One region of the Pseudomonas sediminis genome, then DNA from elsewhere that is predicted to be linked to it. Evidence: riboswitches for the same ligand, from Rfam matches in the RefSeq annotation. Region 1 holds a riboswitch; each other region holds the start of a gene.
What was found. A riboswitch is a leader RNA that binds a small molecule or an ion and turns the genes downstream of it on or off. The one in region 1 is predicted to bind cobalamin.
Positions count from the first base shown of each region.

Region 2: another riboswitch for cobalamin. It lies ahead of AAEQ75_RS04480 (energy-coupling factor ABC transporter permease); the one in region 1 lies ahead of AAEQ75_RS08165 (TonB-dependent receptor).
Region 3: another riboswitch for cobalamin. It lies ahead of AAEQ75_RS05000 (TonB-dependent receptor domain-containing protein); the one in region 1 lies ahead of AAEQ75_RS08165 (TonB-dependent receptor).
Region 4: another riboswitch for cobalamin. It lies ahead of cobO (cob(I)yrinic acid a,c-diamide adenosyltransferase); the one in region 1 lies ahead of AAEQ75_RS08165 (TonB-dependent receptor).

Region 1 covers NZ_CP154631.1:1,706,494-1,713,709, reverse strand. The annotation lists gene AAEQ75_RS08170 ((2Fe-2S) ferredoxin domain-containing protein) at 1-503, shown strand, start outside; cobalamin riboswitch at 595-788, shown strand; gene AAEQ75_RS08165 (TonB-dependent receptor) at 901-3,012, shown strand; gene AAEQ75_RS08160 (ABC transporter ATP-binding protein) at 3,012-3,779, shown strand; gene AAEQ75_RS08155 (ABC transporter substrate-binding protein) at 3,779-4,735, shown strand; gene AAEQ75_RS08150 (FecCD family ABC transporter permease) at 4,732-5,739, shown strand; gene AAEQ75_RS08145 (sensor histidine kinase) at 5,792-7,216, shown strand, end outside.
Region 2 covers NZ_CP154631.1:931,394-938,609, reverse strand. The annotation lists gene AAEQ75_RS04500 (hybrid sensor histidine kinase/response regulator) at 1-250, shown strand, start outside; gene AAEQ75_RS04495 (TetR/AcrR family transcriptional regulator) at 359-1,000, shown strand; gene AAEQ75_RS04490 (acyl-CoA dehydrogenase family protein) at 997-2,646, shown strand; gene AAEQ75_RS04485 (PaaI family thioesterase) at 2,659-3,090, shown strand; cobalamin riboswitch at 3,143-3,345, shown strand; gene AAEQ75_RS04480 (energy-coupling factor ABC transporter permease) at 3,398-4,078, shown strand; gene AAEQ75_RS04475 (hypothetical protein) at 4,088-4,816, opposite strand; gene amn (AMP nucleosidase) at 4,884-6,416, shown strand; gene AAEQ75_RS04465 (threonine dehydratase) at 6,418-7,216, opposite strand, start outside.
Region 3 covers NZ_CP154631.1:1,044,212-1,051,427, reverse strand. The annotation lists gene ribA (GTP cyclohydrolase II) at 1-415, shown strand, start outside; gene AAEQ75_RS05010 (MFS transporter) at 412-825, shown strand; gene AAEQ75_RS05005 (cobalamin-binding protein) at 825-1,619, shown strand; gene AAEQ75_RS05000 (TonB-dependent receptor domain-containing protein) at 1,684-3,570, opposite strand; cobalamin riboswitch at 3,654-3,859, opposite strand; gene dxs (1-deoxy-D-xylulose-5-phosphate synthase) at 3,932-5,827, opposite strand; gene AAEQ75_RS04990 (alpha/beta fold hydrolase) at 5,910-6,860, opposite strand; gene AAEQ75_RS04985 (acetyl-CoA carboxylase family protein) at 7,039-7,216, opposite strand, start outside.
Region 4 covers NZ_CP154631.1:4,499,166-4,506,381, reverse strand. The annotation lists gene AAEQ75_RS21290 (molybdopterin molybdotransferase MoeA) at 1-169, shown strand, start outside; gene AAEQ75_RS21285 (C40 family peptidase) at 321-953, shown strand; gene AAEQ75_RS21280 (C40 family peptidase) at 1,081-1,605, shown strand; gene AAEQ75_RS21275 (hypothetical protein) at 1,616-1,936, shown strand; cobalamin riboswitch at 1,976-2,186, shown strand; gene cobO (cob(I)yrinic acid a,c-diamide adenosyltransferase) at 2,373-2,984, shown strand; gene AAEQ75_RS21265 (cobyrinate a,c-diamide synthase) at 2,984-4,276, shown strand; gene bluB (5,6-dimethylbenzimidazole synthase) at 4,273-4,926, shown strand; gene cbiB (adenosylcobinamide-phosphate synthase CbiB) at 4,930-5,838, shown strand; gene cobD (threonine-phosphate decarboxylase CobD) at 5,831-6,841, shown strand; gene AAEQ75_RS21245 (cobyric acid synthase) at 6,841-7,216, shown strand, end outside.

The DNA.
Region 1 (7,216 bases):
CCGATGCCGCGCACCGCGACTGGCTGCGCGAGTGCATCGCCGAACGCGGTAACGGGAGCGAGGTATTCGTGGTTTGCAGCGCCATGGAAGATGCCTGGCTCGATGGCCTGGGCGCGTTGCTCGAACGCCGTGAAGCGCATATCCCCTGCAGCGACGTGCCAGGCGTGCCGGAACACCACGCCTGGTCGCAGATTCCCCCGCATGCGCAGCGCCTGCTGCTGTGCAACGGCCCGCGCTGCACGCGCAAGGGCGCGCTGGGCCTGTGGAAAACCTTGCGCCAGCGGCTCAAGGCCGCCGGCAAGCTGGAGTGCGAGGGCGGCGTGCATATCACCCGCAGCCAGTGCCAGTTTCCCTGTGACCTGGGGCCGACCGCGAGCCTTTATCCACAGGGCGAGTGGTACGGCATCAAGGACGAGGCGGCGGTGATCCGTCTGGTCGACGAGCGCCTGGTGGCGGGTAGGGCGTTGCCGGAGTTGCGTATCGATGAGCAGGGCGGCAACTAGTCGCCATGGTGGACAAGCTGCGCGTTGTCCACTCTACGCCTGAGTCCAACTCCCAATTGCCCGCGCCTTGACTTGAGCGGGTGTGGGTGGTCATATCCGCCCCGCTTCAGGTGTCTCACGCCGCCGCGCGTGAGGTGAAACGGGAAGTCGGTTGAAGTCCGACGCTGCCCCCGCAACGGTAAGCGAGCGACCGCATCGATACGCCACTGTGCGCCCCGCGCATGGGAAGGCGATGCGTTCATGACCCTCGCGAGCCCGGAGACCGGCCTGGAGTCGTTTGTGTCTGGCAACCCGCGGTGGGCGGGCGTTGACTCCAGTAAGGCGCCGCCGTGCCCCTGTCTGCTGTTGCGCATTTCCATCGGATTGCCGTGCCTTTTCTCTTTGCGATGGAAGCAATATGGCGCGCTATCCCCTGTTCCAAACCTGTGCATCGTTCGCGTTGCTATTGGCTGCTTCGGCCATGGCCAGCGCCTCTCCAGTCGATCTGCCTGACGTCACCGTCCAGGCGCACGCTGCCGAGGAAGGCGAGAGCGATCTGCATACACCTACTACGTCCGGCTCGCGCCTGGAGCTGTCGGCGCTGCAAACGCCGGCCAGCACCACCAGCCTCAGCGGCGCCGAAGTGCGTGGGCGCAACAATCTGACGGTGCAGGACGCCGTGACCCGCATGCCGGGCATCAGCAGCATCGGCACCCCAGGTAATGGCGGCACTGCGCTGTCGGCGCGCGGCTTCACTGGCCATTCGGCGACCATGCAGCTGTACGATGGCACCCGCCAGTACGTCGGCGCCGGCACCGTGACCTTCCCGGTGGATACCTGGTCGGTGGAGCGCATCGACGTGCTGCGCGGCCCGGCGTCGGTGCTCTATGGCGAAGGTGCAACCGGCGCGGTGATCAACGTGGTGCCGAAGAAGCCCTTCGCGGGTGACATCCGTAACCACCTGCGCCTCGGCTATGGCAGCGATGACCGCCGCCAGGCCGCGTTGGACAGCGGCGGCTCGCTGAGCGAAGCCCTGAGCTACCGCTTCAACCTCAACCAGCAGGCCAGCAATGGCTGGGTCGACCGCGGTGATTCCGAGAGCCTGGCGCTGAGCGCCGCGCTGCGCTGGGATGCCAGCGACGACCTGAGCTTCACCCTGTCCCACGACCACGGCGACCAGAGCCCCGAGCGCTACTTCGGCACCCCGCTGGTGGCTGGCAAGTACCGCGAGCGCATTCGTGATCGCAACTACAACGTCGCCAATGCCGACATTCGCTACAACGACCAGATTACCCGGCTGACCACCGACTGGCGCATCAACGATGCGTTGAGTGCCAGCAACCAGCTCTACTACATCAAGACCCAGCGCTACTGGCGCAACGCCGAGACCTACCGTTGGCAACCGGACGACCTGATCAACCGCAGCAGCTTCTACGAGATCAAGCACACCCAGGAACAGGTCGGCGACCGCCAGAGTTTCACCCTGGATCACAGTCTGTTCGGCCTCGACAGCCGCACCGTGGTGGGCGTGGATTACAACCGCATCCACTTCGCCCGCCAGCACGATTTCGACAGCAGCTTCAGCGACACTGTCCCGCCTGCCGGCTCCGGTGGCGGTCAGTACCAGAGCAATGATCCACGCGGTTATGCCCCACGCGAGCGCAACCTGGCGCGGCAGTTCTCGCTGTTCGCCGAGAACCGCACCCAGCTGACCGAGCGCCTGTCGCTGGTCACTGGAGTACGGCGTGATCAGGTGCATATCCAGCGTGACGATCTGCTCAGCGATAGCAGCGTCGACCGCAGCTTGAGTGGCGGCAACTGGCGCGCCGGCCTGGTCTTCGCCCTGACGCCCGACCTCTCGCTGTACGGCCAGTACGCCACCAGTACCGAAGGGGTGAACAACCTGCTGACCCTCAGCCCGAGCCAGCAGCAGTTCGACCTGAGCGAAGCCAGGCAGAGCGAAATCGGCCTCAAGCAGCTGTTCTGGAATGGCCAGGGCGAATGGACGCTGGCCGCCTACCACATCGTCAAGAAGAAGCTGCTCAGCCGCGAAACCCCGGCTTCGCCCACCGAGCAGATCGGTCAGCAGTCCTCTGACGGCCTGGAAGCCACGCTGGAGCTGGCCCTGGGTCGCGGCTGGCAGGTGTCGGCCAACGCCGCATTCGTGCGCGCCGAATACGACGACTTCGTCGAAGGCGCTGGCGACCGCAGCGGCAATCGGCCGAGCAACGTGCCGCGGCGCACCGCCAACCTCTGGCTGAACAAGGCGCTCGGCAGTGGGGTGGATATTGGCATGGGCGCGCGTTACGTCGACGCCCGCTACGCCGATGCGGCCAACCAGATCGAGGTGCCCGGCTACACCCTGGTCGACGCCACTCTCGCCTGGCAGGCGCTGCCGGACGTGCGCCTGGGCCTGGAGCTGAACAACCTGTTCGACCGCCAGTACACCACTACCGCCAGCAGTGCTGGCGAGCAATGGTACCTGGGCGCGCCGCGTTCGTTGTTCGTCACTGCGGACTACAGCTTCTGATGCCGCGCCTGCGCATTCGCGAGCTGGCCTGGTCGCCCGACGGCCAGCGTCCGCTGCTCGACGGCATCGACCTGGAGGTCGGCGACGGCGAGCTGCTGGGGCTGATTGGCCCCAATGGCAGCGGCAAGACCAGCCTGCTGCGCTGCGCCTACCGCTTCCAGCGGCCCAGTGCCGGTAGCGTCGAACTGGACGGCGAGGCGCTGTGGCAGCGCTCGCCGCGCTGGAGTGCGCAGCGTGTGGCGGTGGTGCTGCAGGAGTTTCCCCAGGACTTCGGCCTGCGTGTGGAGGAGGTGGCGGCCATGGGTCGCACGCCGCACAAGGGCCTGTTCGATGGCGACGATGCCGAGGATCGCCGTCTGATCGACGAGGCGCTGACACGCGTTGGCCTCGGTGGCCTGGCGCAACAGCCGTTCGCGCGACTGTCCGGTGGCGAGAAACAACGCGCGCTGTTGGCCCGCGCCTTGGTACAGCAGCCGCAGTTGTTGATCCTCGACGAGCCGACCAACCACCTTGACCCGCGTTACCAGCTGGAACTGCTGCGGCAGATCAAGGCGCTGGGCCTGGCGACCCTGGCCAGCTTCCACGACCTCAACCTGGCGGCGGCCTTCTGCGACCGCCTCTGTGTGCTGGATGAGGGCCGCCTGGTGGCCGCCGGTCCACCCGCCGAGGTGCTGAGCGCCGAGCTGCTGCAGCAGGTGTTCGGCGTGCAGGCGTTGGTCGATACCCATCCACTGGCGGGTTATCCGCGCATTACCTGGATCGTTTGATGAAGCGTTTACGCACGGTTGCATCTGTAGGAGCGTTTTTGCTGGCGTTGGCCAGCCCCGCCTGGGCCGTCACCGTCACCAGTTGCGACCGCCAGGTGAGCATCGAGCAGCCACCGCAGCGGGCGGTCAGCCACGACATCACCCTGACCGCCATGCTCCTGGCCTTGGGCCTGAAAGAACGCATGGTCGGCTATAGCGGCGTCAGCGGCTGGAAGACGCCGACCCCCGAGCTGCAAGCCGATCTGGATGATCTGCCCGAGCTGGCGGCGCGCTATCCGTCGCTGGAGAACCTGCTCGATGCTGGCGCTGACTTCTTCTTCGCCGGCTGGAACTACGGCATGCGCATCGGCGGCGAGGTCACCCCGGCCAGCCTGGAGCGCTTCGGCATTCCGGTGTACGAACTCAGCGAGTCCTGCGCGCACGTCACGCCCGGCCGCGTCGCCAGCCTCGACGATGTTTACAACGACCTGCGCAACCTCGGCCGCATCTTCGCCGTCGAGGCGCGTGCCGATGACCTGGTGCACGGCATGCAGGCGCGTGTGGCGGCAGTCGACGCGCGCCTGGGCCAGCAGCCTACACGGCCGCGGGTGTTCGTCTACGACAGCGGTGAAGACGTGCCTTTCAGCGCCGGGCGCCTGGGCATGCCGCAACCGCTGATCGAGGCGGCCGGCGGGCGCAACGTGATGGACGGGGTGGCGGCCAACTGGATGAAGGTTGGCTGGGAGTCGGTGGTCGAGCAGGACCCGGAGCTGATCCTGATCGTCGATTACGGCGAGCGCACGGCGGCGCAGAAGCGCGATTTCCTCCTGCAACATCCGGCGCTGCAAGGCGTGACGGCGATCCGCGAAGAACGCTTCGTGGTGCTGTCCTACCTGGCCGTCACGCCGAGCCTGGAGAACGCGACGGCCATCGAGACCCTGGAGGCGGCGCTGCACCCCGAGGTCTTCGCCCAGTGAGTCGATTTCGTCTGTTGCTGCTCGGTTTGGGTGTACTGCTGGCGCTGTCCTGCGCGGTCTCGTTGGGTTTCGGCGCGGCGCAGGTGCCGCTCGAGCGGGTGCTGGCGATCCTCGGCCAGCACCTGTTCGGCATCGTGCCCGATGCAGCGGTGAGCCTTGGCCAGGACAGTATCGTCTGGCAACTGCGCGCACCGCGGGTGCTGCTTGGCGCGCTGGTGGGCGCCGGGCTGGCGCTGGTGGGCACGGCGCTGCAGGCGGTGACGCGCAACCCGCTGGCCGATCCGCACCTGCTCGGGGTCAGTTCCGGCGCAGCCTTCGGCGCGGTGCTCGTGGTGCTCTACCTGGGCGAATTCGCCGGCCTGCTCAGCCTGCCGCTGGCGGCCTTCGCCGGTGCGCTGGCGAGCATGCTGCTGGTGCTGGCTATCGCCAGTCGCAGTGGGCGGCTGGAGAGTGATCGCCTGCTGTTGGCCGGAGTGGCGGTGTCGTTCGTGATGATGGCGGCGAGCAATCTGCTGCTGTACCTGGGCAACCCACACGCGGCCAGCTCGGTGCTGTTCTGGATGCTCGGCGGCCTCGGTCTGGCGCGCTGGGAGCTGCTCTGGTTGCCAGCGCTGTGCCTGGCGTTGGCGTTGGCTGTACTGCTCGGCCTGGGCCGCGCGCTGAACGCGCTGATGGCCGGCGAGCAGAGTGCGGTGAGCCTGGGCCTGGAACCGCGCCGCGTGCGCCTTTTGGTGTTCGTGGTGGCCTCATTGCTCACCGGCGTGCTGGTGTCGCTGTCCGGCGCCATTGGTTTCGTCGGCCTGATGCTGCCGCACGTGGCGCGTTTTCTGGTCGGCGCCGAGCATCGCCGCGTGCTGCCGGTGGCGGCGCTGCTCGGAGCACTGTTCCTTGTCTGGGTCGATGTCGCCGCGCGTACCTGGCTGGCGCCGCAGGATCTGCCCATCGGCATCGTCACCGCTGCCATCGGCGGAGTGTTTTTCCTGGCGATGCTGCAGCGCCGTTAGTGCTGGCCCGATGCAGTAAGATGCAGCTCGTCTTCTATCAGTCGAGCCGCCCATGCCCTTGCCGCAGCGCCCCCGCTATCGCTACCGCGTCCTGCTCACCGTTCTGGTGATTGCCGCCGGCTTGCTGGTGAGCCTGTGGCTGGGCGGTCGTTATGCCGAGCAGCGGGCCTGGGACGAGCGCAGCGTCGAGGCGCGCGGGCAGTTGCAGCTTTATGCCCAATCCATTCGCACCCTGGTCGAACGTTTCAGCTCGGTGCCCGAGGTGCTGGCGTTGGACAGTGACATCCGCAGCCTGCTGCGCGCGCCACATGATCGCCAGTTACGGCTGGCCCTGAACCAGCGCCTGGAGCGCCTCAACGCCGCCGCTGGCTCCACCGTTCTGTATCTGCTCGATGCCCAGGGCGAAACCCTGGTGGCCAGCAACTGGCGTGACTGGAGCAGCTTCGTCGGCAACAACTACGCCTTCCGCCCGTACTTCCAGAACGCCGTGCGTGATGGCGGTGCGCGCTACTTCGCGGTGGGTGTGACCACCGGTATTCCCGGCTACTTCCTTTCCCATGTGGTGCGCGATGACAAGGGCGAGCTGCTCGGCGTGCTGGTGGTCAAGCTGGAGCTGGAAGACCTGCAGCGCGAATGGGTCGGCCAGCCGGGCGTGCTGCTGGTCGCCGACAGCTATCAGGTGGTGATCCTCAGCAACAAGCCGATCTGGCGCTTCCGCGCCTTGCAGCCACTCGACGAACAGGCGCGTGCCGAGCTCGTTGAGGTGCGCCGCTATGCCGAGCAGGCGCTGCAACCGCTGGCCCATCAGGTGCATCGGCAAATCGACAAGGATGCGGACTGGGCGCGGGTCGACGGCCCTGACGGCAATCGCGATTACCTCTGGCAGCGCCTGTACATGCCTGAAGAAGGCTGGACCTTGCACCTGCTCAGCGAGCCGATCGGCCTAGCCGACAGTATGCGCAGCTATCGCCTGGCGGCTGCCGGGGTGTGGATGACCTTCGCTTTTCTGTTGCTGTTCCTCTTCCAGCGGCGCAAGAACCAGCGCTTGCAGGCGGGCATCCGCGAGCGCCTGGAGCGTGAGGTGGCGCTGCGTACCGCCGAGCTGCGCGAGGCCCAGGATGGCCTGGTGCATGCCGCCAAGATGGCCGCGTTGGGGCAAATGTCGGCGGCCCTGGCGCACGAGATCAACCAGCCGCTGACCGCTTTGCAGATGCAGCTCGGCAGCCTACGCCTGCTGCTCGACAGTGGTCGGCCGGAAGCGGTGCGCGACGGTCTGCAGCGCATCGACGGCCTGCTGCAGCGCATGGCCGCGCTGACCGGCCACCTCAAGACCTTCGCCCGCAAGACGCCGGCCGGCCTCAGTGAGCGCCTGTGCCTCGGTGACGTGCTGGAGCAGGCCTTGCAGCTGCTGGCGCCGCGCATGCGCAACGAGCAGATCGAACTGCGCACGCAGATCGACGATGACGCCGAAGTGCTC
Region 2 (7,216 bases), 780 kb from region 1:
GGATTGCCAGATGCCGGTGATGGATGGCTTCGCCACTTGCCGCGCACTGCGTGCCCTGCCGGGGTGCACCGAACTGCCGGTGCTGGCGATCACCGCCCATAGCCACAGCGGTGACCGCGAACGCTGCCTGGCCGCAGGGATGAGCGATTACCTGGCCAAACCGGTGAAGTTCGAGGAGCTGCGCGTGCTGCTGCACGACTGGGTGCTGTGCCGTCCAGCCACGGTTTCCGGCGGCGCTGCTCCGCTCTGACACCCCGCAGCCTCATTCTTGGGATAGGCCGCGGATTTGGCCGGATCGTCCCTTTAGCCATGGTCTGAATCCTGATTCACTGCATGCAAGTGAATCAGGGTTCAGACCATGGCTTATCGCATCACCGAAGCTCGACTCGACCGCGATCAGGCGCAGCGCCAGCGCATCCTCGACTGCGCCTTGCTGCGAGTGGCAGAGGGCGGTTTCGCCGCCCTGACCATGCAGGCGCTGGCCGATGATGTCGGTATCGCCACGGGCAGTCTGTACCGCCACTTTCGTAGCAAGGGTGAACTGGCCGCCGAGGTCTTCGCCGCTGCCAGTCAGCGTGAGGTGGATGCCCTGGCCGCCGCCCTGCGCGGGCCGGGCAGCGCCAGTGAGCGCTTGCGCATCGGTCTTGAGCAGTTCGCCGCCCGCGCCTGGCACAGCCGCCGCATGGCTTTTGCGCTGATCGCCGAACCGGTCGATCCGGAGGTCGATGAGCAGCGCCTGCTCTACCGCGAAGCCTACGCCGAACTGTTCATCGATCTGTTGGAGGAGGGCGCCGGGGCCGGTGAATTTCGCGTCGAGCAGATCGGCCTGATGGCGGCCTGCCTGGTCGGCGCGATTGCCGAAGCGCTGGTCGGCCCTCTGTCGCCACCTGCTCGCGCCGCGCGCGAAGCCGGTCAACCCACCCTGGAGCTGGCGCAGGTCAGCGCCAGTCTTGCCACCTTTTGCCTGCGCGCCGTCGGCGCCGAGGAGCCCACGCGATGAGACCCAGCCTGCATGCCGAAACCCACGAGGTGTTCAACCAGGTGCCGAGCCTGGATGGCGCCAACCTCTATCGCCTCGATCTGCCATTGCAGGAATGGACTCGTCGTTATGACGGCGCCTGGGCAGACGAGCGCCTGAGCGCCTATGGTGCGCTTGCCGGTGGAGCGCTGATGCAGGCCGGCTTTCTCGCCAACGAGAACAAGCCAGTGTTCAAGAGTCATGACCGCTACGGTAATCGTATCGATCTGGTGGAGTTTCACCCGGCCTACCACGAGCTGATGCGCACGGCGGTCGAGCACGGTCTGCCGTCGCTGCCCTGGACCGACCCGCGCGCCGGCGCCCATGTCGCCCGCGCCGGACTGACCTATATGCACAGCCAGGCCGAAGCGGCCAGTGGCTGCCCGCTGACAATGACCTTTGCCGCGGTGCCCGCCATTCGCCTGCAGCCCAACGTGGCCGAGCAATGGCTGCCGAAGATCCTCGCCACCGAGTACGACCCGCGCAACCTGCCGATGGAGCAGAAGACCGGCGTCACCATCGGCATGGCCATGACCGAGAAGCAGGGCGGCACCGACGTGCGCGCCAACACCACCCGCGCCTATCCCATCGGCCTCGGTGGGCCGGGGCAGGGCTACGAGCTGGTTGGCCATAAATGGTTCTGCTCGGCGCCGATGTGCGACGCCTTCCTTACCCTGGCTTACACCGACAAGGGCCTGTCGTGTTTCCTGCTGCCGCGTCATCGCCCGGACGGCTCACGCAACGCGTTTTACATCCAGCGCCTGAAGAACAAACTGGGTAACTGGGCCAACGCTTCCAGCGAGGTGGAGTATCGCGGCGCCTTCGCCTGGATGCTCGGTGAGGAAGGGCGCGGCGTGCCGACCATCATCGAGATGGTGGCCATGACCCGCTTCGATTGCATGGTCGGCTCCAGCAGTCTGATGCGCCAGGCGCTGACCCAGGCCGCTCACCACTGCGCGCATCGTCAGGTGGGCGGCAAGCTGCTCGCCGACCAGCCGTTGATGCAGAACGTGCTGGCCGACCTGGCGCTGGAGAGCGAAGCTGCGCTGGCGCTGTGCATGCGCATGGGCCGCGCGCTCGACCACCAGCATGACGCGCAGGAAGACAAATTCGCTCGTCTGGTCACAGCCGTGGGCAAGTACTGGATCTGCAAGCGCGCGCCGGAAATGATCTACGAGGCCAGCGAGTGCATGGGGGGCGCCGGTTACGTCGAGGAAACCATCCTGCCGCGTCTGTACCGCGAAGCGCCGGTCAACTCGATCTGGGAAGGCTCCGGCAACGTGCAATGCCTGGACGTGCTGCGCGCATTGTCCAAGGAGCCCGGCGTACTCGATGCGTTGTTCGCCGAGCTGGGCGATGGCCATGGCGATGCCCGTCTGAAGGCACATATTCAGCGTCTGAAAGCCGATTTTGCCGATACCGCCGATATCCAGTACCGCGCGCGCCAGCTCACCGAAGACATGGCCGTGGCGCTGCAGGCCAAGCTGCTGCTGGAGGCGGGCAACGCCACCGTCTCCGATGCCTTTATCGCCAGCCGGCTGGAAGGCCGTGGCCGGGTCTATGGCACTCTGCCGCGAGGTGTCGATGTCGAGGCGTTGCTGGCGCGTAGCACGCCGCACCTGGCCTGACCGGAGGCCCGCATGCAAGCACATCCGCGTTATCGCGAGTTGGTCGAGCGAGGCTTCGCCGATGCCAACTTCATCAACGACCTGGGCATTCGAGCTACCGACTGCGGCCCAGGTTGGGTCGAGGCGGAGCTGAACATCCTGCCACGCCACCTGCAGCAGAACGGTTTCATCCACGCTGGTGTACAGACCACTCTGGCCGATCATGCGGCCGGTGCTGCCGCCGCGACGCTGGTGGCCGAGGGGCAGACGGTGCTGACCCTGGAGCTCAAGGTCAACCTGCTGCGTCCGGCGCGCAGTGCACGCCTGTTCTGCCGCGCCGATGTGCTCAAGGCCGGGCGCCAGGCCACGGTGGTCGAGGCCGAGGTGTTCAGCGAGGAAAACGGCCAGAAACGCCTGTATAGCAAGGCTTCGGTGACCATGGCGGTGGTGACGTTGCCGGTCTGAACGAGGGCTGAGAGCGGATTGTCTGGCACGCTGTTTTTTAGCCGGGCAGGCGAGTAATCTTGCCGCTGATGGTTCTGCGTGCACGTACGTGACGCGGATGAAAAGGGAACAGGGTGCGGCGAATCTCGCCAATGCCCTGGCTGCCCCCGCAACTGTAAGCGGCGAACGATGCCCTCATGCCACTGACTTCGGTCGGGAAGGCGGGCGGAGTGCCAAGCCGTGAGCCAGGAGACCTGCCATCGACAACGGGCGTTCCGCCCACCCTCTATCCGAATCGTCGCGCGGTGGGCGCGGCAAAGGAACTCGCATGCATATCGAACCCGGTGTCGTCGAAGGCGCCAAGATCCTGCTCAGCTACGCAACGGCCGTCACCGCTTTCGGCCTGACCGCCAAACTCGCCCTGGACAGCGTCCGCAGCAACGGCGGTGCCGCCGCCCTGGCGCTGCGCAGCCTGCTGACCACCGCCCTGGTGTTCTGCTTCTTCGAAGTATTCCCGCATCACCCGGTGGGTGTTTCCGAGGTGCATCTGATCCTCGGTTCGACCCTGTTGTTGCTGTTCGGTGCCGGTGCAGCAGCCATCGGTCTGGCGGCTGGTTTGCTGCTGCAGGGGCTGCTATTCGCTCAGTTCGACCTGCCGCAGTACGGCATGAACGTCACCACGCTGTTGATCCCGTTGTGGGGCATCAGCTTGCTGGCCAAGCGCATCGTTGCGCCCGGCACCGCCTACGTCGATCTTTCCTACAAGCAGGCGCTGGCGCTGTCGACTGCCTATCAGGGCGGCATCGTCGCCTGGGTTGCGTTCTGGGCCTTCTACGGTCACGGCTTCTCCAGCGAGAACCTGGCGGCCGTGGGCAGTTTCGGTCTGGCCTACATGAGCGTGATCTTGGTCGAACCGCTGATCGACCTGGGTGTGCTGGCTGGTGCCAAGGCGCTGTCGCGCTTCAGCCAGGGGCCGCTGTTCAACGTGCGTTTGCACCAGACGGCCTGACCCAGTCGCTTAGCGGCGGCGCTGCCAGATCATCTTGCCGGTATTGCTCTCGGTGACCAGGTACTGGTCGCTGAAGCGGTAGTAGGCGGCGGGTTGATAATCGGCGGCGCCTGCCAGGCGCACCATCAGCATGCCGCCTTGGCTGCGCCATTGGCCGCTGTACTGCATCTCGCCGGGGCTGTCGTAGCTCCAGTCGCTGCCGCCGCCGACCGAGCGACTCCACTGGGTGACGCTACCGTCGGCATTCAGTTGAAGGGTCATCAGGGTGTTGAACGAAGCGAAGTTGGCACCGCCGCTGTTGATGATCTTTTCGTGTACCCAGGTGCCGACCAGTGCCGAATCCTGAGTGCCTGCGGCGGAAGGCGTCGCCGCCGTTGTTGCGGCTTCGCGCTGGAACAATGCCTGGCGTTCCAGCACCTCGCCGTTGCGGGGATTGCGCGCCGCAATGCTGGTGTTGAGCATGGCGTTGGCATAGGTGGCGTTCATGTTGGCCAGCAGGAGACCGGTCTGTGGTTCACTGATCTCGGCACGTAGCAGTTTGCCGTCGTAACGGCCTTTGACGATCAGGCGCAGATGCTGGTTCTCCACGTACTCGCCTTCCACCACGGTGTCGTTCTGACGCAAGATCAGCTCGCTCGACTGGCCGTCGAGGGTGGCCCGGTAGTGGCCATCGAGTTCACCGGCTTGAGTACTTGAGCATAAGGCCACGACCAACAGCATAACGATTGCACGACGCATGAAGATGACCTCTGGGCAATTGCTCCAAGCCTAGTCGTTGGCAACGCGATGTGAGGTCTGTCGAGCTATGTTTTCGTCACCGTATGCAGGCAAGATAGGCGCGTACGTTCAGTCAGGAAGATGCACAGTGAAAGCCTGCTCAGATGATTTCATCATTGCCCATACCCCCGAAGAAGCAGTCGACCGCCTTGCCGCCCTGCACCAGGAGGCCACCGGTGCCCTGAGCCACGCGCTCAAGCGTTACCTCAAGGAGCGCATCCGCCCGGATGCCAGCGAGCACTGCCTGTTCCGCTATCCCGAATTGCGCCTGACCTACCTGTGCCAGGGCGAGGTGCCGACCACCGTACGCGCCTACGCCAAGGTGCAGGTGCCGGGCACCTACGCCATCACCGTGACCCAGCCGGCGGCCTTTCGCAAATACCTGTTGGAGCAGCTGCGCCCGCTGATGAACGATTTCACCCTGCGTGTGGAAGTCGGCCGCAGCCAGCAGAACATTCCTTACCCGTATGTGGTCGAGGGTGGCGATGAACTGGCCGGCAGTGGCGTGACCGCCGCCGAGCTGGCGCGCGTATTCCCCAGCACCGACCTGTCCGCCGCCACCGACGGCACTGCCGACGGCCTGTACGACTGGGAGAACATCGACCCGCTGCCGCTGGCGCTGTTCGACGCGGCACGCACCGACTTCTCGCTCAAGCGCATCCAGCACTACACCGGCAGTGACTGGCGCCATGTGCAACCGTGGATCCTGCTGACCAACTATCACCGTTACGTCGACCAGTTCATCCGCCACGGTCTGGACATGCTGGTGGGCGACTCGCGCTTCACCCGCATGGTGCTGCCGGGCAACGTGGTGATCGAGCGTGGCATGGCCGAAGGCGAGATGCAGGCAATCATCGAGAACGTGGTCTGGCACCGCTACCAGATGCCGGCCTACCACCTGCAGGCCGAGGACGGCCACGGCATTACCCTGGTCAACATCGGCGTCGGCCCATCCAACGCCAAGAACATCACCGACCACCTTGCCGTATTGCGTCCGCATTGCTGGCTGATGATCGGCCACTGTGGCGGCCTGCGTCAGTCGCAGACCATCGGCGACTACGTGCTGGCCCATGCCTATATGCGCCGCGACGGTATTCTCGACCGCGTGCTGCCGCCGCATATTCCGCTGCCGGCGCTGGCTGAAGTGCAACAGGCGCTGCAGGAAGCGGCCAAGCTGGTCACTGGCGAAGAGGGCGACGAGCTGAAGAAACGCCTGCGCACCGGCACCGTACTGACCTACGACGACCGCAACTGGGAACTGCGATGGGCCCAGGAACGGCCGTTGATCAACCTGTCACGCGCGGTGGCGGTGGACATGGAAAGCGGCACCATCGCCGCCCAAGGCTATCGCCTGCGGGTGCCCTACGGCACGCTGCTGTGCGTATCGGACAAACCGCTGCACAGCGAGATCAAGCTGCCCGGTGCGGCGGGCGCCTTCTACGAGCGCGCGGTGACGCAGCACCTGCATATCGGCATCGCCGCGCTGGAGCTGATGCGTAGCCAGCTCAATTCGCTGCACTCGCGCAAGTTGCGCAGCTTCGACGAGCCGCCGTTCCGCTAGGTCAGGCCGCGACGGGCGCCTCGTCACGCAGCAGCTCGGCCAGTGCTGCGCGGTCGATGTTGGCGCCGCTGAGCACCACGGCCACGCGCTGGCTGGCATTGAGCTCACGCTCCTGCATCAGGGCGGCCAACGCCGCGGCGCCAGCGCCCTCGGCGAGGTTGTGGGTGTCCTCGTGATAGGTGCGGATGGCGGCGCGAATTTCCTCGTCGTCGACCCGCACGATGCGTGCGGCGCCCGCGCGAACCATGTCCAGCGCCAATTGCTGCGGCTGGCGGCAGGCCATGCCGTCGGCCAGGGTATCGGCGCGTTCGGTCTGCACCAGGCGGCCCTGCTCGAAGCTCTGCGCATAGGCGTCGGCGCCGCTGGCGACCACGCCGACGATCTCGGTATCGAGGCCAAGCAGATCGCGGGTGCGGATCATCCCGCAGATGCCCGAGCCCATGCCGATGGGCACGTAGACCCGGCGCAGATTCGGAACCGCCTCCAACAGTTCCAGGGCGTAGGTGGCCACGCCGCGCACCAGATCCTCATGCAGTGACGGCACCCAATGCAGGCCATCGCGTTCTGCAATGCGCGCGGCCTCGGCGCGGGCCTCGTCGAAGTCGCGGCCATGTTCGATCACCTCGGCGCCGAGAGCGCGCATTGCGGCGTTTTTCTCGCGGGCGTTGCCATGCGGCACCAGGATGCGAATCGCCAGTCCTGCGGCGCGCGCCGCCAGTGCCAGGCTCTGGCCGTGGTTGCCACGGGTGGCGGTGACCAACCCGCGTACCTGCGGTTCGCGGCGCAGCAGGGCGTCGATA
Region 3 (7,216 bases), 660 kb from region 1:
CCAACTGCAGGCTGCGCTGCAGGCCATCGCCAACGAAGGTCGCGGCGTGCTGCTGTATCTGCGTCAGGAGGGCCGGGGCATTGGTCTGCTGAACAAGATCCGCGCCTATGAGCTGCAGGACGGTGGGGCCGATACCGTGGAAGCCAACGAGCGCCTGGGTTTCGGCGCTGACCAGCGTGACTACGCCATCTGCCTGCCGATGCTCGAGCACCTAGGCATTCACAGCCTCAAGCTGATGACCAATAACCCGCGCAAGGTCAAAGCGCTGGGTGACATGGGTATCGCCGTGGACCACCGTGTGCCGTTGCAGATTGCACACAACCCCTACAACAAGCGCTACCTCGCCACCAAGGCCGGTAAGCTCGGTCATATGCTGGGCAACCAGCATCAGGGTGAGACCGAGGAGCGCCTGTGACCCGAGGCCAGGTAAAGCGGCGTCTTGCGCTGGCCTGGTGGCGTCAACTGGGCGTGGCGCTGGCGCCCTTGTTCATGTTCAACCTGCTGTTCGGCGGTGGCGGTCACACGGTCATGAGCATGCCGATGTTCATTGCCGGCCTGGCCTCGATGTTCGTCAGCCTGCCGCTGTTTTCCGCTTACAAACGTGCCCTGATCGCGACCGAGAAGGTCCTCGACAGCGACGCCGAGCCTGCCGCCTGGCTGGAGCTGGATCGTGTTCGTTTGCGCGCCTTGCTTGGCGCGGCGCTGCCTGCGTGGATCGCCGCGTTGGCAGTCCTTGCTGGCCTCGAGGCGATCCCGCTGGTTCTGCTGGCGCTGTCGTCCATCGTGCTGCACAGCCTCTACCGCATACCCCGCCAGTTGGGTTGATGCGCACGCTGCTGCTCGCGCTTTGCCTGCTGGCGTTGCCGCTGTCAGCTGCCGAACGGGTAATCAGCCTGGCACCCTCGCTCAGTGAAATCATGCTCGACCTGGATGCTGCTGAACTGCTGGTCGGCGTGCTCGAAGGCGATGAGCGTCCCGCCGCGCTGGCGCACCTGCCCACTGTTGGTCGTTATGGTCAGCTGGAATTCGAGCGACTGTTGCAGCTGGCGCCGGATCTGATCCTGATCGCACCCGGTAGCGTGCCGCCGGCGCAACAAGCGCAGTTGCAGCGTTTCGGTATCGACCTGTTGATCGTCGAGCCGCAGCGCCTTGACCAACTCGGTGAGGCCTTCGTGCGCATTGGCGAGCGAGTGGGCCGGGCGGAGCAGGGCGAGCGGCTGGCGGCCGAGTTTCGCGCCGAGCTGCACGCGCTGCGCCAGCGCTACCAGCGGGAGCAGCCCCTGACGGTGTTCTATCAGGTCTGGCACCAACCGCTGTACACCATCGGTGGCGAACAACTGATCGGCGATGCGCTGCAGGTGTGTGGCGCGCGCAATCTGTTCGAGGACCTGCCGCAGCCGGCGCCGCAGATCAGCGTCGAGGCGGTACTGGCGCGTGATCCCGATGTGATTCTTGGTGGCAGCAATGCCGAGCTGAGCGCCTGGCAGGCCTGGTCGCAATTGCACGCGGTGCGCCACCGCCAGGTTTGGGCTGTGCCGGACAAGGGCCTGGAACGACCCAGCTGGCAGATGCTCGGGGCCATCGAACAGTTATGTGAGCGGATGGCGGGGGCGCGGTAGCCCTCTCAGGCGGTGCGCACGGTGCATCCTACAGCGGTGGTAGGGTGCGCCGTGCGCACCAAGATCAGAGTTGCGGCGTCCAGGTCAGTGAGAGCAGGGCGCTGCGGCCTTCTTCGCGGTAGCCGTAATAGCTAACGTTGCTGAAGAACGGATCGTTTGGTCGGCTATACAGGGCTTGGGAGTAGTCTTTGTCCAAAAGGTTGTCGACCTTGATTTGCCACAGCAGCTCATCGCTCATCTGCCAGCTCGCGCGTGCGCCCAGCAGGCCGTAGCCGGCGATCTTGCGGTTGTTGGCGGCATCGTCGTAACGGCCGGAGAAGGCCTGCCAGGTCATGCCGGCGGCGATCGCGCCGAACTGACGATCTAGGTCCAGGCTCAGGCTGCGCTTCGTTCGGCGCGGCAGAATGTGGCCGCTGTCGCGGTCACGCGGGTCTAGCAGACTGGCGCCGAGGGTCGCCTGCCAGCCCAGCAGTTCGCGTTCGATGCTCAGTTCCAGGCCCTGCAGGCGCGCTTTGCTGACGTTCATTGGGGTGCTAAAGAACGTCACCGGGTCGCTGACCACTGTGATCAGATCCTCGACCTCGGTACGGTAGGCTGACAGGCTCCACCGGGTATCCAGGTGATCGCCACGCAGTTGTGCCTCGTAGGTTTTCGAACGTTCCGGGGCGAGATCCGGGTTGCCGCCGTAGAACGGAATGGTCGGGAAGTAGAGGTCGTTGAAAGTGGGCGCATGGAAACCCTCACTGTAGCTCAGCACCAGATCCAGATGCTCGGCCAGGTCCAGCGTCAGCGCTGCGCTCCAACTGTCCTCGCTGCCGAACTGCTGGTTGTCGTCGTGGCGCAGGCCCAGTTCGGTGGCGAAGCCGTTGCCACGATAGCGGTGTTGGACGAAAGCAGCCCGGTTCCAGCGTTTGCTGCGGCTGAAGTCGCTGTCGCTGCCAAGGCGGTCTTCGTACCAATCGAGGCCGAGCAGCAACTGGTGAGCGTCGCCGAGTCGCAGGGTGTTGATCCAGCCGGCGCTGTCGCGGTACGTGTTGTAGACATAGTTGTTGTCGGCATTCAGCGGGTCGCGGTTCTCGCTCTTATCCTCGCTATGGCCGAGTTCCAGACGGCTGCTCCAGTCGTCGGCGAGTTGTGCTTCGAGATGGCCGGCGATGCTGGAGACGCTGAAGCGTTCGCTGGGGTTGCCCGGATCGAAACTGAACAGGTCGTCGTACTCGCTCTCGCCACGTTGCTCGAGCAGGCTCAGGCCGCCCTTTAGGCGGTCGTTGAAGCGATGCTCCAGGCTCAGGTTGAAGGCCTTGCGGCGCAGGCCGTCGTGATCGTTGTCGTAACCGCGGCCGTCCTGGGAACGGTCGAAGCCGGCGCGTTCGACCAGGCTGGCGCCGAGGTCGAAGCGGGTGCGCTGGTCGCCGCCGGCCAGACCCAGGCTGCGCTCGAAGGTCTTCTGACTGCCAGCGGCCAGGCGCAGGCGCGGCTGCAGGCCATCCTCGCCGCGCCGAGTGAATATCTGGATCACACCGCCAATGGCGTCGGAACCGTAAAGCGCCGAGCGGGCGCCGCGCGCGACCTCGATACGATCAATCTGCTCGGGGCTGAGAAACTCCAGACGGGCTAGGCCGCTGGCGGCGGCATTCAGGCGTACGCCATCGACCAACACCAAGGTCTGGTTGGCGTTGGCACCACGTAGGAACAGGCTGGTGAGGCTGCCGCGACCGCCGCTTTGTACGATAGACACACCGGGCACGCGGCTGAGTAGGTCGGGCACGCTACTGACCTGCAGACGTTCGATGTCGTCCCGCTCGAACACCGTGGTCGCCGCGGTAGCCTGCGCTTGCGGTTCGGCCAGGCGCCCGGAGGTGACGACCAGCGGCTCGGCCACGTAGGGCTCGGCGGCCAGCGAGAGACCTGGCATGACGGCGATGGCCAGAGCCAGACGGGACAGTTTCATTCTCTTTCCTCAGCGGTCGGCAGACGGTCGAGGAGGGCAGGCGCAAGCGCAGGACGGCGCTTGACCGTGCTGCCCTCCGCAACACCGGTCGCACCGCCTTGGCCGGTCTCCGGGCTCTCGACCCATGTCCGCCTTCTCAGGCAGGGCCCAGCGGCTGTTGGACGTGGCGCACGCTCAGCGGGTGCAGTCGATTACCGTTGCGGGGGCAGCGTCGGCATTGCTCGTGATGAGCGCACCGACTTCCCGTTTAACACTGCTTGCGCAGCGCACCCTGGCGGAACATGAATGGCGCGCACCTTAGTGCGCACGCATATGAATCACAAGCAAGCGCCGCTCATTCAGCGATGAGCGGGCTTCATGCTCAGGCCTGCAGCAGGCTCAGGCGTTGACGCACCGCGCGTTCGATGCCGGCTTCGTCGAGACCGCACTCGGCGAGCATCTGGCTGGGCTTGGCGTGCTCGACGTAGTAGTCGGGCAGGCCCAGGTGCAGCATCGGCAGCTGGATGTTCTCGGCGGCGAAGAATTCGCTGACCGCACTACCGGCGCCGCCCATGATGCTGTTTTCTTCGATGGTCACCAGCAGCGCGTGGCTGCCTGCCAGTTCGCGCAGCAGGGCTTCGTCCAGGGGTTTGACGAAGCGCATGTCGACCACCGTGGCATCCAGGGTTTCACCGACGCGCAGGGCTTCGGCCAGTTGCACGCCGAAGGCCAGCAGGGCGACGCCCTTGCCCTGGCGGCGTACCACCGCCTTGCCAATTTCCAGCGGCTCCAGACCAGCATCCAGCGCTGCATTGGGTCCGGTGCCGCGCGGGTAGCGCACCGCCGCCGGGCCGTCGAACAGGTGGCCGGTGCTGAGCATGCGGCGCATCTCGTTCTCGTTGCTTGGCGTCATCACCAGCATGCCGGGGATGCAGCGCAGGTAGGACAGGTCGAAGCTGCCGGCGTGGGTCGGGCCGTCCTCGCCGACCAGGCCGGCGCGGTCGATGGCGAACAGCACGTCGAGATGCTGCACGGCCACGTCGTGAATCAGTTGGTCATAGGCGCGCTGGAGGAAGGTGGAGTAGATCGCCACCACCGGCTTGGCACCTTCGCAGGCCATGCCGGCGGCGAGGGTGACGGCGTGCTGCTCGGCAATGGCGACGTCGAAGTAGCGCTCGGGGAAGCGCTCGCTGAAGGCCACCAGATCCGAGCCTTCCTTCATCGCCGGGGTAATGCCAACCAGGCGGTTGTCGGCTGCGGCCATGTCGCACAGCCACTGGCCGAACACGTTGGAGTATTTCGGGCCGCTGGGTTTCTTGGGCGCGGCGACCGGAGTCACCGGTTCCAGCTTGGTGATGGCGTGGTAGCCGATGGGATCAAGCTCGGCCGGGGCGAAGCCCTTGCCCTTCTTGGTCACCACATGCAGGAACTGCGGGCCGTCGAGGTCGCGCATGTTGCGTAGTGTGGTCACCAGGGTGGGCAGGTCGTGGCCGTCGATCGGGCCGACGTAGTTCCAGCCCAATTCTTCGAACAGGGTGCCGGGCACCAGCATGCCCTTGGCGTGTTCCTCGACCTTGCGCGCGATTTCCCAGGCGCCGGGCAGGCGCGAGAGGATCTTCTTGCTGCCCTCACGCATGCTGGCGTAGGTGCGGCTGGAGATGATCTTGGCCAGGTAGTTGGACAGGCCGCCGACATTCTTGGAGATCGACATGTCGTTGTCGTTGAGGATCACCAGCATGTTGGCGTTGACGTCGGTGGCGTGGTTGAGCGCCTCGAAGGCCATGCCGGCGGTCAGGGCACCGTCACCGATCACCGCCACGCTCTTGCGCTTCTCGCCTTTCAGGCGGGCTGCGATGGCCATACCCAGCGCCGCGCTGATGCTGGTGCTGGAGTGGCCGACGCCGAAGGTGTCGTACTCGCTCTCGCTGCGCCGCGGGAAGGCGGCCAGGCCGTCCTTCTGGCGCAGCGTACCCATGCGTTCGCGACGACCGGTAAGGATCTTGTGCGGGTAGGCCTGATGGCCGACATCCCACACCAGACGGTCATCGGGGGTGTCGAAGACGTAGTGCAGGGCGATGGTCAGCTCGATCACGCCGAGGCCGGCACCGAAGTGCCCGCCGCTCTGGCCAACGCTGTAGAGCAGGTACTGGCGCAGTTCGTCGGCGAGGGTTTCCAGGTCCGCTTCGGCCAGGCGGCGCAGTTCGTCGGGCGTGTTGGCGCTGTCGAGCAGCGGCGTCAACGGGCGCTCGCGGGGGATCTCGTGGAAAGTGGTCGGCATCAGGCGAATCGTTATAGGTGTAAAAGATGCGGCAGTTTACCTGATGCCGGGAAAACAGCCCAATCTGCTGTCCATATCGCCGTTACTGGTAGTTTCGTGTGAGGAAGTCCAGCAGCAGTACGCTGATCCGTTCACCGCATTCGGCCTGCAGCCAGTGGCCGGCGCCGGGCAGATCATGGCGTTCCAGGTGCGGCACCTTGTCGCCCATGCGTTTCAGCGTCGGCGCCTCGAAGCGCCCGACCGGGTCGTTCTCGCCGAGCAGGAACAGCGTCGGCTGCTCCACCTGAAGCCCGGCCAGACGCTCGGTGCGCTGCCAGTTGCGCTCGAAGTTGCGGTACCAGTTCAGCGCGCCGCGAAAGCCGTGGCGCTCGAAGGTGCGCAGGTAGTGGGCGAACATCGCCTCGTTGCACCAGGGCGGCAGCGGCAGGTCATCCGGCATGCCGTCGAACAGTCGCGCATTGGCTGGTTTGTCCGTTGCCAGCAGGGCATCGCCGAGGCCGCCGAGCAGCAGGCGCAGGCTGCGGCCGATGTCCTCGTCCAGTTCGGCCTCGGCCACACCCGGCTGCTGGAAATACAGGATGTAATGGAAACGCCCGGCGTAGGCCTCGCGCATCATCTCGATGGCCGGGCGTTTCGGCCTGCCGCCGAAGGGCACTGACAACGCGCCGAGCGCCTTGACTCGCTGCGGCTCCAGTAGCGCCAGGTGCCAGGCCACTGGTGCGCCCCAGTCGTGGCCGACCACCGCCACCTCGCGCTGGCCGAGCTTGTCCATCGCCGCCTGGATATCGCCGCACAGGGTGAGCAGGTCATAGGCCGCCGGATCGACCGGCGCGCTGCTGGCGCCATAGCCGCGCATCTCCGGGGCGAACACCCGGTAGCCGGCGGCGGCCAGCGCCTCGATCTGCGGATGCCAGGCGTACCAGCATTCGGGAAAGCCATGCAGCAGCCACACCGGCTTGCCATGCTCCGGGCCGGCGCTGTACAGGCTCAGTTCGATGCCGTTAACGGCGAGCAGGCGATGGTCGATGTGCATGGATAATTCCTTGGCTATGTCTGAGTTAAGTGTTGGGGGGAAAGGGCCGTAGGGTGGGCCGGGCGGCGCTCCGCTTCAGCCCACCACCGACGGTCAGCGTGGGCTAAAGCCCACCCTACAAGGCTCCGAACCTTCCCGGAACTGCTTGGCAACAGCTAACGCGGACATAGCCAATTCCTTACCAGGTGTCGACGAAGGGACGTTTCTTGCCATCGCGCCGGGGCGGGCGCGGCGCCGCATTGAGGCCGCGCAGCAGCCAGGCGCGGCTGTCGGCTGGGTCGATCACGGCGTCGATCTCCAGATAGCTGGCCATGTTCAGCGCCTTGCCGTTGTCGTAGGCCTTGGCCACCAGCTTG
Region 4 (7,216 bases), 1.8 Mb from region 1:
CCTGCGGGCGCGTCTGGAGCAGGGGCGTGTGGTGCCTTACGCCAACCAGAGTTCTGGCGTTTTGCGCAGCGCCGCCTGGGCAGAAGGCTTGGCCGAGGTCATGGAAGGCAGTACGCTGGCCGAGGGAGATATGTTGCGTTTCATTCCGCTCAGCGAGATTCTCGGCTAGGTTTCCGAGTCGCCCGACCATGCAGATGGTTGGGCGCTTTAGATGAAATGGCGAGACCACTGAGTCACAATTCTGTCGATAGAATTTGCAAATGGGCTTGGTAGAGGGCATAGTCGCGGACTTGTTAAATTCACTCGACACGGTCGTGCCCATGCTAAAACGCTTCGCACCCCTCGTGCCTATTGCACTTACAGTCTTTCTCGCTGCCTGTGCCGGCCATGCGCCGCAGACGCAGCCGCAGCAACCGATCAGCGATGCAGCAGTCGAACCTGTGACTCGCCTGATGATCGAGCAGGATGAACCTGCCGATGATGAGATCAACGCGCTGATCGACGATCAACCCTATGAAATGCCGCAACTGGCCGACAGCCTGCTCGATCTCGGGCGTTCGCTGATCGGTACCCGTTATCGCTACGGCGGTAGCTCGGTACAGTCTGGTTTCGATTGCAGCGGTTTTGTCGGCTACCTGTTCCGCGAGGAAGTCGGCCTGGAACTGCCGCGTTCCACGCGTGAGCTGATCAACCTCGATGCGCCGAAGGTGGCGCGCGCCGATCTGGAACCGGGTGATCTGATCCTGTTCAATGATCGTGGTCGTGGTCGCGTCAGTCATGCCGGCATCTACCTGGGTGATGATCAGTTCATCCACTCCAGCAGTAGTCGCAGTGGTGGTGTGCGCATCGACAGTCTGGACGACAGCTACTGGAACCGCAGCTATCTGCAGGCCAAGCGCGTCCTTGCCCTGGCTCCGGTTGAAGATCAGGTCGCTGCCAAGCGTCATAACTGATGCATACGGCGTAACTGCAGAATCTGTTCAAGGGCTGTCTTGTCAGCCTTGAGCAGGTGCTGAGGGTTGCGCCGTTTGTCTGCAAGCTGCAGAGTAGAGCGCATTCAGGCTCAGGATCGCCTCGCTTATGCCCGTCACGACCCGTGTTGCCCTCATCGCTCTCGCTCTGCTGCTGAGTGCTTGCAGTAGTCGCGCTCCCTCTCCCCAGCCTATCTATAGTCCTCCAGTCTCTGCTTCGTCCTATCAGGGTGGTGCCGAAGATGTGCTGTTCCGCGCCCTCGGCCTGGTTGGTACGCCCTATCGTTATGGTGGTAATACCCCGGAAGGCGGTTTCGACTGCAGTGGCCTGATTGGCTACGTTTATCGCGATGCTGCCGGTATCAGTCTGCCGCGTTCGACGCGTGAGCTGAGTGCGATGCGCACCCCAGATGTCCGTCGCGATGCCCTGAAAAGTGGTGACCTGGTGTTCTTTGCCACCAATGGCGGACGCGCCGTCAGCCATGCCGGCATCTATGTCGGCGACGGCCGCTTCGTGCATGCCCCCTCTACCGGCGGTACGGTGCGCCTGGACAGCCTCACCAGCGGTTATTGGCAGGGCGTCTATCTCGATGCCAAGCGCGTCATCACGCCAGAGCTCGCGCGTAATCCCTGAATTACTGTCCATGGTCGATCCCATTCGCCTACCGCCTCAGCCCGAGGTGTGCGAGCTGTGCGCGCGGCCCGTTGCGTTGACGCGTCATCATTTGATTCCCAGGGCACTGCACGACAAGACCTACGTGCAGAAGCGCTTCGCTCGTCATGAGCGCATCACGGCTACGCTTTGGGTCTGCCGCGCCTGCCACAACCAGATTCACCGGCTGTTCAGCGAAAAGGAGCTGGCGCTGACCTACAACAGCCGTGACGCGCTGCTGGGTGATGAGCGCCTGCGCACCTTCGTCGAATGGCTGGCCAGCAAGCCGCCGGGCTTCACCCCCAGGCATTGAGCGGTCTCGACGTTGACGCGCAGGGCTGCCAGCCTCTACCCTGCGCGCCTTGCTTCAGGTGCCCCGAGTTGCCGTGAATGGTAGCCATGGGGTGAAACAGGGAAGCCGGTCCGAATGCCGGCGCTGCCCCCGCAACGGTAGGTGAGTCAAACACCGCTCAAGGCCACTGTGTATTTGCACGGGAAGGCGCGGTGCCGAACCTTTGGGTTCGCTCACAAGCCCGGAGACCGGCCTGTCGCATTTTCACGGCATCGCGGAGGGCGTTGTCCGGCCGACGCTCCGGTTTTTCCGGGATGTTGTGCTTCCTGTCTTCCGCTCGCCTGACCAGCCATTGGCACCAGGGTGAGGACGCGCGGACCATCGCGATCTGCTCCCCATCGTTGCTCGTACTGTTTACCGACAGCCGACGCGGGTGCCTGATGTACAGGAGCACAGCATGAGCGAGTCCACCGATCGCGATGCCCGCCACAAGGCGCGCATGCAGCGCAAGAAAGCCCTGATCGACGAGAAGATTGCCCAGGCCCAGGACGAATACGGTTTGTTGCTGGTGCACAGCGGCAATGGCAAGGGCAAGAGCAGCAGTGCCTTCGGTATGGTCGCGCGTGCGCTCGGTCATGGCCTCAAGGTCGGTGTGGTGCAGTTCATCAAGGGGGCGGCCAGCACCGGTGAAGAAACCTTCTTCCGCCGTTTCCCCGAGGAAGTCAGCTATCACGTGATGGGTGAAGGCTTCACTTGGGAAACCCAGGATCGTCAGCGCGACATCGCCAAGGCGCAGGAAGCCTGGGTGGTCGCCCGGCGTCTGCTCAGTGACGAAACCGTCGGCCTGGTGGTGCTGGACGAGCTGAACATCGCACTCAAGCACGGTTATCTCGAACTAGACGCAGTGCTGGCCGATATCGAGGCTCGGCCGCTGCTGCAGCATGTGGTGGTGACCGGACGTGGCGCCTTGCCGGGGATGATCGAGGCGGCCGACACGGTCACCGAGATGAGCCTGGTCAAGCATGCGTTTAAATCCGGGGTAAAGGCGCAGAAGGGCATCGAATTCTGATGGAAGCACGTCACTGTCCGGCGCTGTTGATTGCCGCCCCGGCTTCCGGCCAGGGCAAGACTACCGTGACTGCTGCCCTGGCGCGTTTGCATACGCGCCAGGGACGGCGGGTGCGGGTGTTCAAATGTGGGCCCGACTTTCTCGACCCGATGATCCATGCTCGTGCCAGTGGCGCACCGGTGTATCAGCTCGACCTGGCCATGGTCGGCGAGGCGGAAAGCCGCCGCCTGCTGTGGCGGGCCGCTGGCGAGGCTGATCTGATCCTGATCGAAGGGGTGATGGGGTTGTTCGACGGTAAGCCGTCGGCGGCCGACCTGGCGCGTCATTTCGGCGTGCCGGTGCTTGGGGTTATCGACGGTGCGGCCATGGCGCAGACCTTCGGTGCGCTGGCCCACGGTCTGGCTACCTTCCAGCCGGATCTGCCCTTTGCCGGGGTGCTCGGCAACCGCGTCGCCAGCACGCGCCATGGCGATATCCTGCGCGATGCCCTGCCGCCCAGCATCCACTGGTTCGGCGCCTTGCCGCGCAGTGCCGCGGTGGAATTGCCCAGCCGCCATCTGGGGCTGGTGCAGGCGGGCGAGTTGGCCGATCTGGATGCGCGCCTGGACGCCGCCGCCGATGCCCTGGCCGCCAGCGCCAACGTCGACCTGCCGCCAGCGGTGAGCTTCGCCGCGCCGCAGTTCGATGAACCTGCGCCATTGCTGAATGGCGTGCGCATCGGCGTGGCGCGTGATGCCGCGTTCGCCTTCCTTTATCAGGCCAATCTCGACCTGCTGCAGGCGCTAGGCGCCGAATTGCGCTACTTCTCGCCACTGGTCGATAGCGCCTTGCCCGACGTCGACAGTCTGTACCTGCCTGGTGGTTACCCCGAGTTGTACCTCTCCGAGCTGGAGAGCAATCAGGCCATGGCTGACGCGATTCGCGCCCATCACCAGTCCGGCAAGCCGCTGCTGGCCGAATGTGGCGGCATGCTCTATCTGCTCGATGAGCTGCGCGACAAGCAAGGTGCCAGCGGGCGCATGCTCGGCCTGCTCAGCGGCAGCGCGGCCTTGCAGCCGCGGCTGACCGCGTTGGCCCTGCAGGAAGTGACGTTGCCCGAAGGCGAGCTACGTGGCCACAGCTACCATCACTCGCGTCTGGAAAGCCCCTTGCAGCCCCTGGTGCGTGGCCGCTGCCCGAACGGCAAGCCGGTGGCTGAGTCGGTATATCGTTTGGGGCGACTAACGGCCAGCTATATCCATTTCTACCTGCCCTCCAACGCGGAGGCAGCCGCCGCGCTGTTGCGTCCGTGACCGACCATGCCTTTAGCGCGCAGGAGCGTGCCGCGGTATACCGCGCCATCGCCGAGCGTCGCGACATGCGCCATTTTGCCGGCGGCGAGGTGCCGCCTGAGGTGCTGGCGCGCCTGCTCGAGGCGGCGCACCACGCCCCCAGCGTCGGCCTGATGCAGCCGTGGCGCTTCCTGCGCATTCGCGATCCGCAATTGCGTGAGGCGGCTCATGCGCTGGTGGAGGCCGAGCGTGTGCGTACCGCCGAAGCTTTGGGCGAGCGTTCGGATGAATTCATGCGGCTCAAAGTCGAAGGTATTCGCGATTGCGCCGAGCTGCTGGCCGTGGCGCTGATGGAGGGACGCGAGGCGCATATCTTCGGGCGGCGCACCTTGCCGGAAATGGATATGGCCTCGGTGGCCTGCGCCATTCAGAATCTGTGGCTGGCTGCACGAGCCGAAGGGCTGGGCGTGGGCTGGGTGTCGCTGTTCGACCCCAAGGCGCTGGCCGAGCTGCTGGGCATGCCGGCTGGCAGCAAACCGGTGGCGTTGCTGTGCCTGGGGCCAGTGCACGCCTTCTATGAGAAACCGATGCTGGTGGAAGAGGGCTGGGCCACGCCACGGCCGCTGAGCGAGCTGCTGTTCGAGAATCGATGGGGAGTCCGGGGTGACTGAACGATGAGCCTGGCGCTGATCACCTGTGCCGGCGTGGCGCTGGACGCCGTACTGGGTGAGCCCCGACGCGCGCACCCGCTGGTGGCCTTCGGTCGCCTGGCCGAGCGCCTGGAGCAGCGTTTCAACCCGGCTGGCGGCGGCTGGCGCAGTCATGGCGTCACCGCCTGGTGCCTGGCGGTGCTGCCGCTGACCTTGTTCACCTGGCTGCTGGTGCAGGTCAGTGGTCTGGGCTGGGCCGTGGAAATCTTCGCCCTGTACTTCGCCCTCGGCCTGCGCAGCCTGTACGAGCATGCGCAACCGGTGGCGCAGGCGTTGCGCCTGGGCGACCTGGCGCTGGCACGCGAGCGCGTCGGCTGGATGGTCAGTCGCAACACCGCCGAACTCGACGCCACGGGTGTGGCCCGCGCCGGCACCGAATCGGTGCTGGAGAACGGCTCCGATGCGGTGTTCGCCGCTTTGTTCTGGTTCATCGTTGCGGGCGCACCGGGTGTGGTGCTGTACCGCCTGAGCAATACCCTCGATGCCATGTGGGGCTACCGCAACGAGCGTTTCGAGCGTTTTGGCTGGGCGGCCGCGAAAATCGATGACGTACTCAATTATCTGCCGGCGCGCCTGGTGGCGCTGACCTACGCACTGCTTGGGCACGCCGCCCTGGCGCTTAGGTGCTGGCGCAAGCAGGCGCCGCTGTGGGACAGTCCCAATGCTGGCCCGGTGATGGCGTCTGGCGCAGGCAGTCTGGGCGTGAGTCTGGGCGGGGCGGCGGAGTATCACGGCGAGCGGCATGAGCGCCCGCAGTTGGGCGAAGGCCCGGCGCCGCGTGCGCGGGACATCGAGCGGGCGATGAATCGAGTCGTCGCGGGCGTTGGCTTATGGTTGCTATGCCTGATCCTATGGGAGGTCTGGGTTGCTTGAGCATGGAGGTCGACTGCGCGGCGCTGCGCAGCGCTATGGCATCCCACTGGAGGATTGGCTGGACCTGTCCACCGGGGTTGCGCCCTACGGCTGGGATCTGCCTGCTGTACCGGGGTCTGCCTGGGCACGCCTGCCTGAGGCGGATGACGGCCTGGAGCAGGCCGCGCGCGATTATTACGGCGCCGTCAGCCTGCTGCCGGTAGCCGGCTCGCAGGCGGCGATCCAGGCCTTGCCGCGTCTGCGTCGTAACGCCAGCGTCGGCATCATCGCACCCACTTACGCCGAGCATGCCGCTGCCTGGTGTCGCGAAGGCCATCGCGTCACCAAACTCAGCGAGGGTTCGGTGCATCGCGCCTTGCCGCAGTTGGATGTGCTGCTGGTGGTCAACCCGAACAATCCGACCGGCCGACTGATCGAGCCGGCGCGCCTGCTCGACTGGCACGATGAGCTGGCCGAGCGAGGTGGCTGGCTGGTGGTCGACGAGGCCTTCATCGACTGCACGCCGGAGCACAGCCTTGCTGCCTACAGCGACATGCCGGGGCTGATCGTGCTGCGCTCGTTCGGCAAGTTTTTCGGCCTGGCCGGCCTGCGTCTGGGCTTTGTCCTGGCCGCAAAGGTCTTACTGGATGAGCTTGAAACGCTGCTCGGCCCTTGGGCCGTGAGCGGCCCCGCGCGCAGTGTGGCGCTCAGCCTGCTGGTCGATGGCGAGGGGCAGCGCCGCCAGCGTGAACGCCTGCTGGCCGATGGCGAGCGTCTGGCGGCGCTGCTGCGTGATTGCGGCATGCCGGTGACCGGTGGCTCGTCGTTGTTCCAGTTCTGCTGTACTCGTCGGGCGGTGCCTTGCATGGAGCTGCTGGCGCGGCGCGGCATCCTGGTGCGGTTGTTCGCCGAGCTGGATAGTCTGCGTTTCGGCCTGCCGGCGGATGAGGCTGGCTGGCTGCGGCTGGAGCAGGGGCTGCTGGAGTGCGCGCCGATCCTGGCCAGTCTCGAGGAAACGCCCTGATGGCCACCTTGATGGTGCAGGGCACCACCTCCGATGCCGGCAAGAGCACGCTGGTGACGGCCCTGTGCCGATGGGCGCGGCGCCAGGGCATTTCCGTGGCGCCGTTCAAGCCACAGAACATGGCACTCAATTCCGCCGTGACTGCCGACGGCGGCGAGATCGGCCGCGCGCAGGCAGTGCAGGCGCAGGCGGCCGGGCTGCAGCCACATACCGACATGAACCCGGTGCTGCTCAAACCCAACAGCGACATGGGCGCCCAGGTGATCATCCACGGCCGGGCCATCGGCAATATGCAGGCGCTGACCTATCACGGCTACAAGCCGGTGGCGATGGCGGCGGTGTTGGAGTCCCATGCCCGGTTGCTGCAGCGTCATC